Regions from separate parts of the Pseudoalteromonas sp. S558 genome, predicted to be linked through region 2. Evidence: predicted binding sites of a transcription regulator. Region 2 holds the regulator's gene; the other holds the start of a gene.
The links. Region 2 encodes MetJ, which represses methionine synthesis genes. Its sites were predicted from a motif close to TAGACGTCTAGACGTCTA; they were not measured.

Region 1: CWB66_RS20815 (methylenetetrahydrofolate reductase) is a predicted target of MetJ. The motif match lies at 4,466-4,483, and genes of this name have one in related genera.

What each region holds. Positions count from the first base shown of each region.
Region 1 covers NZ_PNDU01000464.1:1,279-7,832, reverse strand. Annotated here, with positions in the region: gene CWB66_RS20835 (DEAD/DEAH box helicase) at 1-741, shown strand, start outside; gene CWB66_RS20830 (sensor domain-containing diguanylate cyclase) at 837-1,778, shown strand; gene CWB66_RS20825 (histidine phosphatase family protein) at 2,052-2,711, shown strand; gene CWB66_RS20820 (DUF2442 domain-containing protein) at 2,737-2,994, shown strand; gene CWB66_RS20815 (methylenetetrahydrofolate reductase) at 3,466-4,422, opposite strand; gene CWB66_RS20810 (M16 family metallopeptidase) at 4,673-6,554, shown strand, end outside.
Region 2 covers NZ_PNDU01000073.1:15,747-22,300, forward strand. Annotated here, with positions in the region: gene hslV (ATP-dependent protease subunit HslV) at 1-261, opposite strand, end outside; gene CWB66_RS05630 (SPOR domain-containing protein) at 341-859, opposite strand; gene priA (primosomal protein N') at 880-3,066, opposite strand; gene rpmE (50S ribosomal protein L31) at 3,299-3,514, shown strand; gene CWB66_RS05645 (malic enzyme-like NAD(P)-binding protein) at 4,038-5,279, shown strand; gene metJ (met regulon transcriptional regulator MetJ) at 5,374-5,694, opposite strand; gene metB (cystathionine gamma-synthase) at 5,893-6,554, shown strand, end outside.

The DNA of each region.
Region 1 (6,554 bases), on a different contig from region 2:
GAAATTAGACGTATATTGCGTCATATTCCGGGCGATCGCCAAACTTTACTTTTTTCAGCTACGTTTGATGACAGCGTGTTTGAACTGAGTAAAAAATTACTTAAAAATCCAGAACTAATTGAAGTTGATAAGCGCAACTCAGCCGCAGTTGAAGTAGATCAAGTTATTTACGCTGTAGATGAAGACCGTAAGCGCGAACTTGTATCGCACATGATTGGCATGAAAAACTGGCGCCAAGTGCTTATTTTTACTCGCACAAAACAAATGGCTGATCAGCTCGCTAAAGAAATGTGTAAAGACGGTTTAAAAACCGAATCAATACATGGTGACAAGTCGCAAGGCGCACGTGACCGCGCACTACAAAACTTTAAAGAAGGCGCTACTCGTGTACTTGTTGCTACTGATGTAGCGGCACGTGGTTTAGATATTTCTACACTTAGATACGTCATTAACTTTGAGCTGCCATACATAGCAGAAGACTACGTGCATCGTATTGGGCGTACCGGTCGAGCGGGCGAACAAGGCCTTGCTATGTCACTGGTAAGTCTTGATGAGCAATGGCTGCTAGAAGAAATTGAAGTGCTACTCGATACGCGTTTAACTCCACAGTGGTTAGAAGGCTATGAGCCTGATCCAAATAAAAAGCCAAAAGATAATCGTAAAAATACTAATAAGTCGCGAAAAGATCGCGATAAAAAACGTATTACAGGAAAAAGAGAGCCAAGTAGACGCCGTAAATAATAGCTTTTCCTTTACTTTTTTGCCTATACTGGAGCTAATACATAGCCGAGGTAACGTAATGTTTGAAACTGATCAATGGGCATTTTCTGGTATTGATGGCCAAATATCTTTGCATAAATGGCAAAAAAATCGACCTTATAACGGGGCTTTTTTCAGCCCCGTCTGGTTATATAGTTCAGGCAACAAGCAAAGGCTATCGCGTTGTTATTAGAAGTAACGAAGGTGGCTCTAACTTTGAGACCAATCCTATACTCCCTCCTCAAACACCTCTTTTTTGTCGCCACGTAGCTGAAACTAAAAATATTTTATATGTTAATGATGCAAGCAATAACGATGCATGGAACACCCTACCAGAAGTAGTTGAAGATGGTGTTGAATCCTACCTAGGTTTACCTATTCATTGGCCTGAAGGCGAAGTATTTGGCACGCTATGCTTAAAAGACACTCAGAAAACAAGCTATACCGATGAATATTTTGAACTCATAGAACAACTACGTGATTTGATTGAAGACGACCTAGCGCTTGTGTATAGCTATGAGCAAATGCGCGAAATAGCCATGTTAGACTCATTAACGAATATTTATAATCGCCGAGCACTTAACTTATTAGCCCAGCAAAAACTTAACTTAGCGCTACGTTTAGGCTTTGACGTGTGTTGTTTGTTTATCGATATAAACGACTTTAAAAAATTAAACGACACCTGCGGACATGAAGTGGGCGACAAAGCCTTAATTATATTGGCAGATACGCTAAAAACGCATTTAAGAGATGCTGATATAGTAGGGCGCTTAGGTGGCGATGAGTTTGTTGCAGTAATGCAAGTAAGCGATAAAAGCAAGATTAACTACATCATGGATAAAATTTCGACTGAGTATTCAAAAGCCTTACTCAAAGAAGACGTTTGCGATTTATCGCTTAGTATTGGTTATAGTTTTACTAATAAACAAAAGCAGCCCTTTGAAGCGCTATTAAATGATGCAGACCACGCAATGTATAAAAATAAACAAGCGTATAAGCTCCCTAAAAAGGCGCAGTAATAAAAATAACTTAAAATTTAATTACGTAGTTTGAGTTGACTTTACTCAATTCATTTTTAATTAGCAAAAAAGGTATTATGAAAAATTGTATTTATCACTGTTTCCTTTTAACTTATTAATTAATGTAACTACATCAATTAGGGGTTGAATATTATGTGCCCAGTGGTTAAATTCTTCTGAAATAACCTTAAAATAATAAGTTCTTTTTTATGTTTTAATCATTCATCAAGAGCTTATTTATATAGATATTTATTATAGAGCATGGAGGGCGTAATGAAGCCTAAGCAGATTATTATTATTCGTCATGGGCAATCTCAAGCAAACATAGATAAAGGGATGTATGAGCATACTCCTGATCATTTAGTTAATTTAACTGAATCAGGTAAAGAGCAATGTATAAAAACGGGTGTAAAACTAAACGAACTGCTAGCAAATAAAAATGTAACTGTGTGGTCCTCACCTTATAACAGAGCAAGGCAAACAACTGAGCTAATCACCTCTGAGCTAAAAAGTAATATTAAATATAAAGAAGATCCTAGATTACGTGAACAAGATTGGGGGAATTTTTATACAGAAGATGAGGCTCGCCTTAAATATGAAGATCGCAAAAGACATAGTTACTTTTTTTATCGTATAGAAAATGGTGAATCAGGTGCAGATGTATATGATCGAATTTCTACGTTTTTAGAAACGCTGTATCGCGATTTTTCTCAAGATAATTGGACCGATAGTCTTGTTATTAGTACACATGGTATTACAGCTTTAGTCTTTTTAATGCGCTATTTTCATTGGTCGTATGAGCAATATGAAGAAGCTGAAAAGTTTTTTAATTGTGGGTTTGTTGTGCTTGAGCTCGATGAAGAATCAGAACGATATCATTTATCAATTGATATGCGAGAAGGCATTGATAGTGTACTTGAATCTGATTTATGAAAGCTAAAATGTAAAAAGGAGCTTAATGCTGGAATTATCGATAATTAATTCAAAACCCATAGCTGATCATATTTTAGAGATATATTTTAGTGATGGGCATAAATGTTTGGTTGATTTTCATCCATTTATTTTCTCTGTTGGGCACCCAGATTATGATATTTATAAACAGAGAAGGCATTTTCTCAATTATAAAATTGTAGATGGGAATTTAAATTGGGACGATTATAAAATGATTTTTCCAGTAGCAGACTTGTACAGTAATAGGCTTGTTAAGAGTAAGTAGCTTATTATTTATTATCTTTATATTCAGTTGAATAGCAGATTAAATTCAAAATATTGAGAAGTCTAATTATTTACTTTATGTAGATAAAACGTAAGAAAAGCTACCTCTTATCAAATTTATCTATGTAAAGTTCAACATAGAAAGGGAAATTTTTTTATAAACTTAACTACAAGAGTTTGGTTAATGTATTCAGGTATCGGCTTTATTGTATCTCTAGTCATAATAAGCTTATTTGATGCTTTTCCTCACTTTAGATTTATATCTAATGAGGGAATAATTTTTGGTGTTATGTGCTCCTCTATGGGGTTTGCCTTAAAAAGGCTTGAGAGTAATAACCAAAAACACCTTCAATAAATAGCTTAAGCTGAAAATTTTTACTTGTATTTATTAATTTATTTTTCAAAAAACTGACATAAAAAAGCAAGCCATGAGGCTTGCCAAGAAGGGTGTTAATTAGCTCTAACCTAGCTTTTAAGCTATTAGCTTTTCCGCAAGGTTCAATTCCATAATGGCTTTTAATAAACGGTATAAATTAATTGACGCGTCAATTTCTTCTTTACGGTTTGTTAAGCTTTCAATATTTAAGCCCAGCGGTACATCTAAATGCGCACAGCTTTTAAGTATTAAGTCGAGATTTTCGCGGCAAATACGGACTGATTCGCTTAATGTATTGTCTGCATCAAGCATGCGCCATTTAGTTGCCTCTGGCACTGAGATACCCAACCATTGCATAAACTCTAAGGTTTTTTCGCCGCCGCACGGGGTAAACGTTAATATAATACGTTGAGGTATAATACCCTGTGCTTTACACGTACGTGCGTAGCTAGTAATTAGCTCTATAGTGGCTTGTGCGTCGTAAACAGCTTGCGATATAAAAAACTGACAACCTTGTGCTGTTTTTTCTATTAATCGTTCGTGCTCATTTCGTTTACTTGAATGGCGTTCAGCAATAGTAACGCCACCTAAAAAGAAATCATCTGATTGCTCAGCCAATGCTTTATACGCATCTGGCAGGCTTAGCTTTATATCACCTATCGATGATGGGCTACCTACTAAAACAACATTTTGTAAATCGTAGTCGTTTTTAGTTTCACTTAGCCAATCCTTAAATTCGCCTACGCCACGCTGTGCCACACTTTTATAAGTAATCACATCTTGTGCAGATAAATTACGTAGTAAATGACTGTATTCACGCGGATCAACGGTTTGTTTAAACGCAAATGGACGGGCTTGATTAGTTCGGCTGCTTTCGTCTTGAATGTCGTAAATTATTACGCCGTCGTATTCAATTTCGTGTAAGCGACCTAATAGCTTTTCTGCAATGATTTTCAATTGCGCTTTATCGGTGCCGATTTTAGGCGGGGTAGTACCAATAAGGTAAACACCTTGGTTGGTGTCCACTATCTTCTCTTTTAGTGATAAAGCCATAATCCTCATTCCAGCTAAGTTTGTTCTGATGGATTTAATATAGCAGCCATTTAGACGTCTAGATAGATTTATTTAATGAAAGTTTTTCAACTAACATGATATTTATTCATAGTGATTGTTCCCATAATGTGTAATTGACACAGTTGTTTACATAATAAATCCCCTCGGGACTCTTATATTTATTGGCTTTGGGGCATAATTAAAGAGTTAAATCTGACAACAAACTTGCTCAATTTAAAAAGGGACAACAATGAAATTTAAATTATTAGCAACCAGCTTAGCGGTATCGCTGGCGTTAACGGGTTGCGCAATGCAACAAAACCAAAGCACGCAAACAACAGCACAACAAGAACAAGTAAATAAAGCTGATGATCGTGTTTTTTCGCAAGACTATTTAATTGAAGAGCTAGAAAACGGCTTGCGTGTCATGGTTGTTAAAACCGATTACCCTGATGTAGTGTCGCTGCAAATTCCGGTATCGGTTGGATCGCGTAACGAAGTTGAAGAGGGCAAAACAGGCTTTGCTCACTTTTTTGAACACATGATGTTTAAAGGCTCACAAAAATACCCTGAAGATGTGTATTCAGACATATTAAAAAATTCAGGTGTTGATAACCGCGCATATACAACGAACGATTTTACAAACTACCATTTAAATTTTTCAAAACAGCATCTTGATAAAGTACTTGAACTTGAAGCTGATATTTTTCAAAACTTAACCTACACCGAAGAGCAATTTAGAACCGAAGCACAAACGGTTAAAGGTGAGTACTTAAAAAACAACGCGAGCCCAATTCGTAAATTATTAAGCGCTGTACGCGAAGAAGCGTTTGATAAGCACACGTATAAACACACCACGATGGGCTTTTTTAAAGACATAGAAGCCATGCCTGATCAAATGGCCTATGGTAAAGAATTTTTTGCTAAGTTTTATAAGCCTGAGTATGTGTCACTTGTTATTGTGGGCGATGTAGACCCACAAGCAACAATGGCAATGGTTAAAAAGCATTGGGGCAGCTGGAAAAAAGGTAACTATGTTGCTGACATTAAAGCAGAGCCTGTTCAACAAGCACCAAAATATTTGCACCAGCAAGATGAAGCGCTACCAGGGCATTGGTTACTTGTATCGTACAAAGGCGCTGCGTGGGAGCCTGCTAAAAAAGACAGAGCGGCGCTTGATTTAATCTCACAGCTTTATTTTTCAAATAATTCAGATTTATATCAAGAGCTAGTGGTCGACAAACAAATTGCCAGCCAAATGTTTACCTATAACCCAGAGACTAAAGATCCGGGTTTATTACACGTATTTGTTAAAGTAGAAAACGTAGACGATTTAGCCACTGCTCGCGATGCAATTAACCGAACTTATGCAAAAGCACGCACTGAGCTTGTTGATGAGAAAAAGTTAAGTGACTTAAAATCGAACCTTAAATACAGCTTTATAAATGGCTTAGACTCATCGCAAGCAATTGCTTCAACACTTGCGAGTTACATGCATTTTGAGCGCGATCCAGAGGTTATAAACCAGCTGTATAAATCATCAGATAACATTACCAGCGCAGATATTAAAGCCGTTGCTAATAAATACTTTACCGATAACGCCCGTACCACATTAACGATGTCGGCACTTGATAAAGCCCCAGGGTTTGAGCAAGAAGTTGATTTAAATGCGCTTACTGCAAAGCTTGAACAAGCACCTGCGGCACCTGTATTTAAAGTACTTGATAAAACGAATAGCTCGCCATTAATTGATGTTAACTTTTTATTCAATACCGGTGCGGCTGCCGACCCTCAAGGCAAAAAAGGTGTTGCTGCGCTCACTGCGGCGATGCTTGCACAAGGTGGCTCGCAGGCGACAAGCTATAAAGATATTCAAAAAGCACTTTATCCGCTTGCGGGTAGCTTTGGCTATCAAATAGATAAAGAAATGCTGTCGTTCCAAGGGCGTATCCATAAAGATAATGCGGCGCAGTGGTATACACTTGTGAGCGATCAATTACTAAACCCAGGTTTTAGAGACGACGACTTTAAGCGCCTTAAAAAAGAAATGATCGACGGTATTAAATCAGGCTTAAAAGCATCTAACGATGAAGAGCTAGGCAAAGAAGTGCTATACAGTGCGCTTTACAAAA
Region 2 (6,554 bases):
CCGATCGCTGCGCCAGTCCTTAGCCATTTCGACCGCTGCTTTGGTTAGGTTGCCTTGGTGCATTTCTAATTTACTTTCAAAGCGTTCGAAAAGGGTAAAGGCATCAGCAGTACCGCCGGCAAAGCCAGCAATTACTTTGCCATTATAAAGGCGTCTAACTTTACGGGCGTTGCCTTTCATTACGGTGTTACCAAGAGATACTTGGCCGTCACCGCCGATTACAACTTTGTCGCCGCGGCGTACACTTACGATAGTAGTCATGTTATTCCTCATCATCGAGCTGTAGAGACAACTCGTAAAAAACGATTATGATGAGGTTATATGGGTGAATGGTTTATTTTCAAGTCCAGTTCCAAATTCCGCAGCTGACTATATTCACACGTTTAAGCTTGTTTTTATCACTTTCGGCTTGGCGTTTGGTTTTATAAGGCCCTAAACGCACCTTGTGCCAAGTGCCTTCTTGCTTAATTTCAGATATAAGTCCTGCAAATGCAATTTTAGCTTTGAGTGATTCGGCTTGGGCGTGGGTTTTAAATGAACCACATTGCATAACGTAAGGACCTTTTTGCTCAAGCTGTTTTACCTCAACTTGAATTTCGTGGTTTCTAATTTCTTTAATAAATGCGGGCGTACGTGGGATAACCACTTCGACCTTTTTTTCAGCTGTCGTCGGGTTAGCCTGCTTTTCTACCAGCTTAGGATCGGCGTTACTTTTAATAAACCATAACCCGTAGACGAAACCGCCTACAAGTAAAAGAGCAATACTCACTAAAAAAATCGGAAATGGTTTTTTCGCAGGTGCTTGCTTATTGTTTTTTCTGTTTGCTGGTTTTTTGTTAATGTAATCGTGCTGTGCCATAGCGTTATTTTGGCCTTAACCTAAATCATGTCTATAGGGTCTACGTCTAAGCTCCAGCGGACTTTTTGTGCGAGTTTGCTTGAGCTTAAATAATCAACCATTTGCGCAAGATATTGGTGCAGTATGCGGCGATCTTGCGCTTGAATATGTAACTGAAAACGATACATACCTGCGACCCTTTCTAGAGGCGCAGGTATCGGGCCGAGCAATTGTATACCAGATACCCCATTGACTGGAACCAAATCAGTCAAAAAGTCGACGACTTGCTTAATGCTATGTCCTTGAGCACGAACAATAGCCATATTTGTAATTGGAGGGAGATCGGCATCATCGCGTTCACTCAGTGCAAAGCGAGCAAAGTCTTGATATCCATTGTTAACCAAGTCTTGTAAAAGTGGATGCTCAGGAAAGTGGGTCTGCAATAGTACTTGGCCAGGTTCTCCAGAGCGCCCAGCACGTCCTGCTACTTGTGTAACAAGCTGAGCTAAATGTTCGGTTGCTCTAAAGTCACAGGAGTATAAACCGCTATCTACATCTAAAATAAGCACCAAGCTGACATCAGCAAAGTGATGACCTTTGGCAAGCATTTGTGTGCCAATTAAAATACGTGCTCCCCCTAAGTTAATTTCATCAAGTGCTTTTTCAAGACTCCCTTTTCGACGAGTTGAATCGCGATCAATGCGCGTGATCGGCGTATCAGGGAACTCAGTTGATAAAAACTCTTCTATTTGCTCTGTACCTTTGCCGTTGGGGAATATTTGTGTACTGCCACAATCAGGACATTGATGAGGCACCGGGTATTGATCGCCACAATGGTGGCAAATCATTTGACCAATCGCTTTGTGAAATGTTGCGCTAGTGCTACAGCGTTTACACTCGCTTAGCCAGCCGCACTCATGACAAATAAGCGTGGGCGAAAAGCCTCGGCGATTTAAAAATACCATCACCTGTTTACCACGATTTAAATGCTGACGCATAGTGGCAAGGCTTGCATGGGCTATACCAGCTTGATCGGGCTGGCCTTTCATGTCGAGTAATTTGAATTGGTTGTCGGTCGCGGTTTGTGCACGCTCAGTTAGGCTCAATAGCTGATATTTATTATTAATCGCTTTGTGAAGTGTTTCAAGCGCGGGCGTAGCACTGCCTAATATGAGTGGAATCTTATGCTGAAATGCTCTGTATGCGGCTAAATCACGAGCATGATAGCGAAGGGTATCTTGCTGCTTAAATGAAGAGTCGTGTTCTTCATCAACCACTATCATACCGAGTTGCAAAAAGGGCAGAAAGATACTCGAGCGAGTGCCTATTACGATTGCACAGCTGCCTTTTTCGCAAAATCGCCATGTTTGGAGTCTTTCGTTATCGGTCAGGGCTGAATGCCAAAGCATAATGGGTGTATCAGGAAAGCGGCGACGAAAGCGATTAACTGTCTGGGGGGTTAAACCTATTTCGGGAACTAATACGAGGGCTTGCTCACCACGCTTTAATACCTCTTCAAGGCACTGTAAATATACTTCAGTTTTACCACTGCCTGTCACACCTTCCAATAAAAAGCTGCTAAAGCCTTTGCTTTGATTAATCGCCGTACAGGCAACCGCTTGCTCTTTATTAAGAATTGGTTTGCTACCAACTTTGGGGGTAATGCTTTGCCATTGGTTATCGTGTTCGATAGTTTGTGTGACAAGTTCTTTATCAATGAGGCTATCGATGGTTTTTTTGCTAAAGCCTAAGGCTTTTAGTTCAGTTAAAGACGACTTACCTGATTGTGATAACTGCTTCAATAAGTTGAGTTGAGTTTTGGCTTTTAATGACGGTACTTTAGCGCCTTTTTCAGTAAGCATTACCATGTTAATGCTTGTTTTGTCTGGTGATTCACCTTGGCGTAGTGCACTAGGCAGAGCTATATGAATCGTTTCGCCCAAAGGGTAGCAATAATAACGAGCGGTAAAGCTAAGAAGCGCTAAGTGTTGCGTAGATAAAATAGGAGCATCGTCAATGACTTCAAGAATACTTTTAATTTTATTTTCAGGAACTTCAGTGCTGGTTTTTAAAGCTAATATAACGGCCACTTTACGTTGGTTGCCAAAAGGGACTAAAACACGCATTCCAGGCTTTAGATCCGAAACCAAGCCTGAGAGCTGTTCATCTACTTTATAATCAAAGGTGCGCGGTAACGGGACTTTTATAGCAACTTCAACAAAACGCATAACAACTCAACTAATAAAATTAATGGTATAATGTACTAAATATACGGTTAAAAACCTACTAGCAAATTATAACCGTTTTATTATTTGATTACTTTTTTAGCAAAAAAATATAATTAAACCTTGTGTGCTTGGTAGTTGTTGGATAAAATCCGCCACCAACAAATTTGTTTTAACGACGTATGGTACCAAACTACGGGTTTGGAGAGCGATGCGGCCTTAACTAGAGGTTTCTATGAAAGAAGGTATTCACCCTAAGTACGAAGTAATTTCAGCAACATGTTCATGCGGAAATGAATTCGAAACAAGCTCTACTCTTTGTAAAAACATTCACTTAGACGTATGTTCTGCGTGTCACCCGTTTTACACTGGTAAGCAAAAAGTTTTAGACACTGGCGGACGTGTTGATCGTTTCAACAAGCGTTTCGGTGCACTTGGTAGCAAGAAGTAATTTTTGCTATTTAGTTAAAGGAAGCACCTTAGGGTGCTTTTTTTATGCCTAAAATTCATCTTTTATTTACTTTTCCTGCCTATTTTGACGTTATCTTCTTTGCATAACTATTTCCTGTTCTTATTCTGAGTATGCATAAACCTTTGCAGACAAAGTACGCAATAGTCTCTATATTTTGAAGTGTTCAATTTTTAACTAAGTTGTTAAATGTAGCTAACGTGAAGATAAATGTTTTTAAAGTAGAGTATTAAGCTGTTTATAGTTATTTATACTAAAAATTTGACAGTCGTTTTTAGAGAAAACGACTCGCGGCTAAAAGTACCTCTAAAATTCTTTTTATATGAATTTCTATTTATGAAATGTCAGTATATCTTCGCAAAGTTACTGAAAAACCTCTTAAAATCAATGAATCTAGCATATAACAGGATAGACCTGATATTGCTTGGAATTTAAAAATAATAAGGGTATCGTAACCCAGACAACACCTCTCACTTTAACTTAAATTGCAGGATACAATCGCGTTATGTCAGACTTTCGTGAACAAGCACTACATTACCATTCTCATCCCGTTCCAGGAAAAATCAGCATTGAGCTAACCAAGCCTGCCGAAACGGTTCAAGATTTAGCCCTAGCATATAGCCCAGGTGTTGCTGAACCTGTGCGTGAAATTGCTGCTGATCCTGCAAATGCTTATAAATATACCGGTAAAGGTAATATGGTTGCGGTCATTACTAATGGTACTGCAATTTTAGGTCTGGGTAATTTAGGGCCACTCGCATCTAAACCCGTAATGGAAGGCAAGGCTTTATTATTTAAGCGTTTTGCAGGCCTAGACTCGATTGATATTGAAGTTAAGCACCGTACTACCGAAGACTTTATAAATACAGTTGCAAATATAGCAGATACATTTGGTGGCATTAATCTCGAAGATATTAAAGCACCAGAGTGTTTTGAAATCGAAAAAGCGTTAATTGAGCGCTGTAGCATTCCAGTTTTTCATGACGATCAACACGGCACCGCCATTGTTACCGCTGCAGGTATGCTTAATGCGCTTGAGGTACAGGGAAAGTCAATTGAAGATGCGACTATTGTTTGTTTAGGGGCCGGTGCCGCTGCTGTTGCGTGCATGGAGTTACTAATTAAGTGTGGTGCGCTACGCGAGCATATCTATATGTTAGATCGCAAAGGGGTTATTCACACACGCCGTGATGATTTAAATGAGTACAAGCAATTGTTTGCCAATAATACCGATAAACGTACGTTGCAAGATGTAATTGCAGACGCAGATGTATTTGTTGGTGTATCGGGACCTAATTTATTAGGTGCTGAAGATTTAAAGTTAATGGCTGATAAGCCGGTTGTGTTTGCGTGCTCAAACCCAGATCCTGAAATAGATCCTGCACTCGCACACAGCGCACGTAACGATTTAATTATGGCAACAGGGCGCTCTGATTACCCTAATCAGGTTAACAACGTTTTATGTTTCCCGTTTATTTTCCGTGGCGCACTTGATGTTCGTGCAAGCGCGATTAACGACGAAATGAAAATAGCCGCAGTAGAGGCTATTCGCAGTATTGCTAAAGAGCCTGTACCGGCTGAAGTATTAAAAGCCGCAGGTGTGGATAAATTAGAATTTGGCGCTCATTATATTATTCCAAAGCCGATGGACCCACGTTTACTTCCACGTATAGCAAGAGCAGTAGCGCTTGCTGCTGTTGAGTCGGGTGTAGCGCGTATTGAGCTACCTGAAAACTATATGCAGTAAAGTATGCAGTAAAGTATGCAGTAAAATATGCAGTAAAATTCAGTTATAAAAAAACCTCAGTAATTACTGAGGTTTTTTTATGTTTTTTAAACGCTTAATCTTCATTTAAAACAGGTACTTCAAGCCCCATTTCTTGCATTATTTTTTTCACTTCTTCAGGTACTTTTTCGGCATTATCTTTACGTAAATCGTCGTCATTAGGTAAAGGTTGGCCTGTAAATGCATGTAAAAAAGCTTCGCATAATAGTTCACTGTTTGTCGCATGGCGTAGGTTACTAATTTGACGACGTGTACGTTCATCAGTTAATACTTTTAATACATTTAGTGGGATCGAAACGGTGATCTTTTTAACTTGTTCTGATTTTTTACCGTGTTCTGCGTATGGGTGAATATACTCACCATTCCATTTAGCCATAAGATGTATCGTTGCCTCAGATTATTAATTGCTCACACAAGATAAAAGCGTGTGAATATGCGTGAAATTCTATCGATTTAAAAAAGATAGTCAAATACTTGTTATTTAGCCATCTAGCGGTTTAAATGTTTTGACTTCTTAAATTGAATAAACTACTCTTTTAGACGTCTAAACATCCAAATTAATTAGGTGACAAGTATGAGTGGAAAAAATAAAGCAACTATTGCAGTGCGTAGCGGTATAGAGGCTGATAAACAGCATGGTGCAGTGGTAGCTCCACTCTATTTGTCGACAACGTATTCGTTTGCTGATTTTGATACTAAGCGCCAATATGATTACGGCCGTAGCGGTAATCCTAATCGTGATATTTTAGCTGAAACGCTTGCAGAGCTCGAAGGTGGGGCGCGTGGCATTATTACAGCTACAGGCATGGCTGCTGTGCATTTAGCTACGCAGCTACTTAATCACGACGATACATTGGTGATCCCACACGACTGTTACGGTGGTAGTTATCGTTTATTTACTTCATTACAAAAGCGCGGCTTATTAAAACTTAAAGTTTTAGACTTAACTAAACAACAGAGCCTTGATCAAATATTAGAGATTAAACCAAAATTAATTTGGATAGAAACACCCAGTAACCCAGTATTACGTTTAACTGATATTAAAGCGGTCACTGAAGTTGCAAAACAATGCGGTGCATTGGTTGCAGCAGATAACACATTTTTGTCACCAGCATTACAAAACCCAATTAAATTTGGAGTAGACATTGTCGTGCACTCTACAACGAAGTATATCAATGGCCATTCGGATGTTGTTGGTGGTGCAGTCATAACCGCAACACAAGCACTGGGTGATGA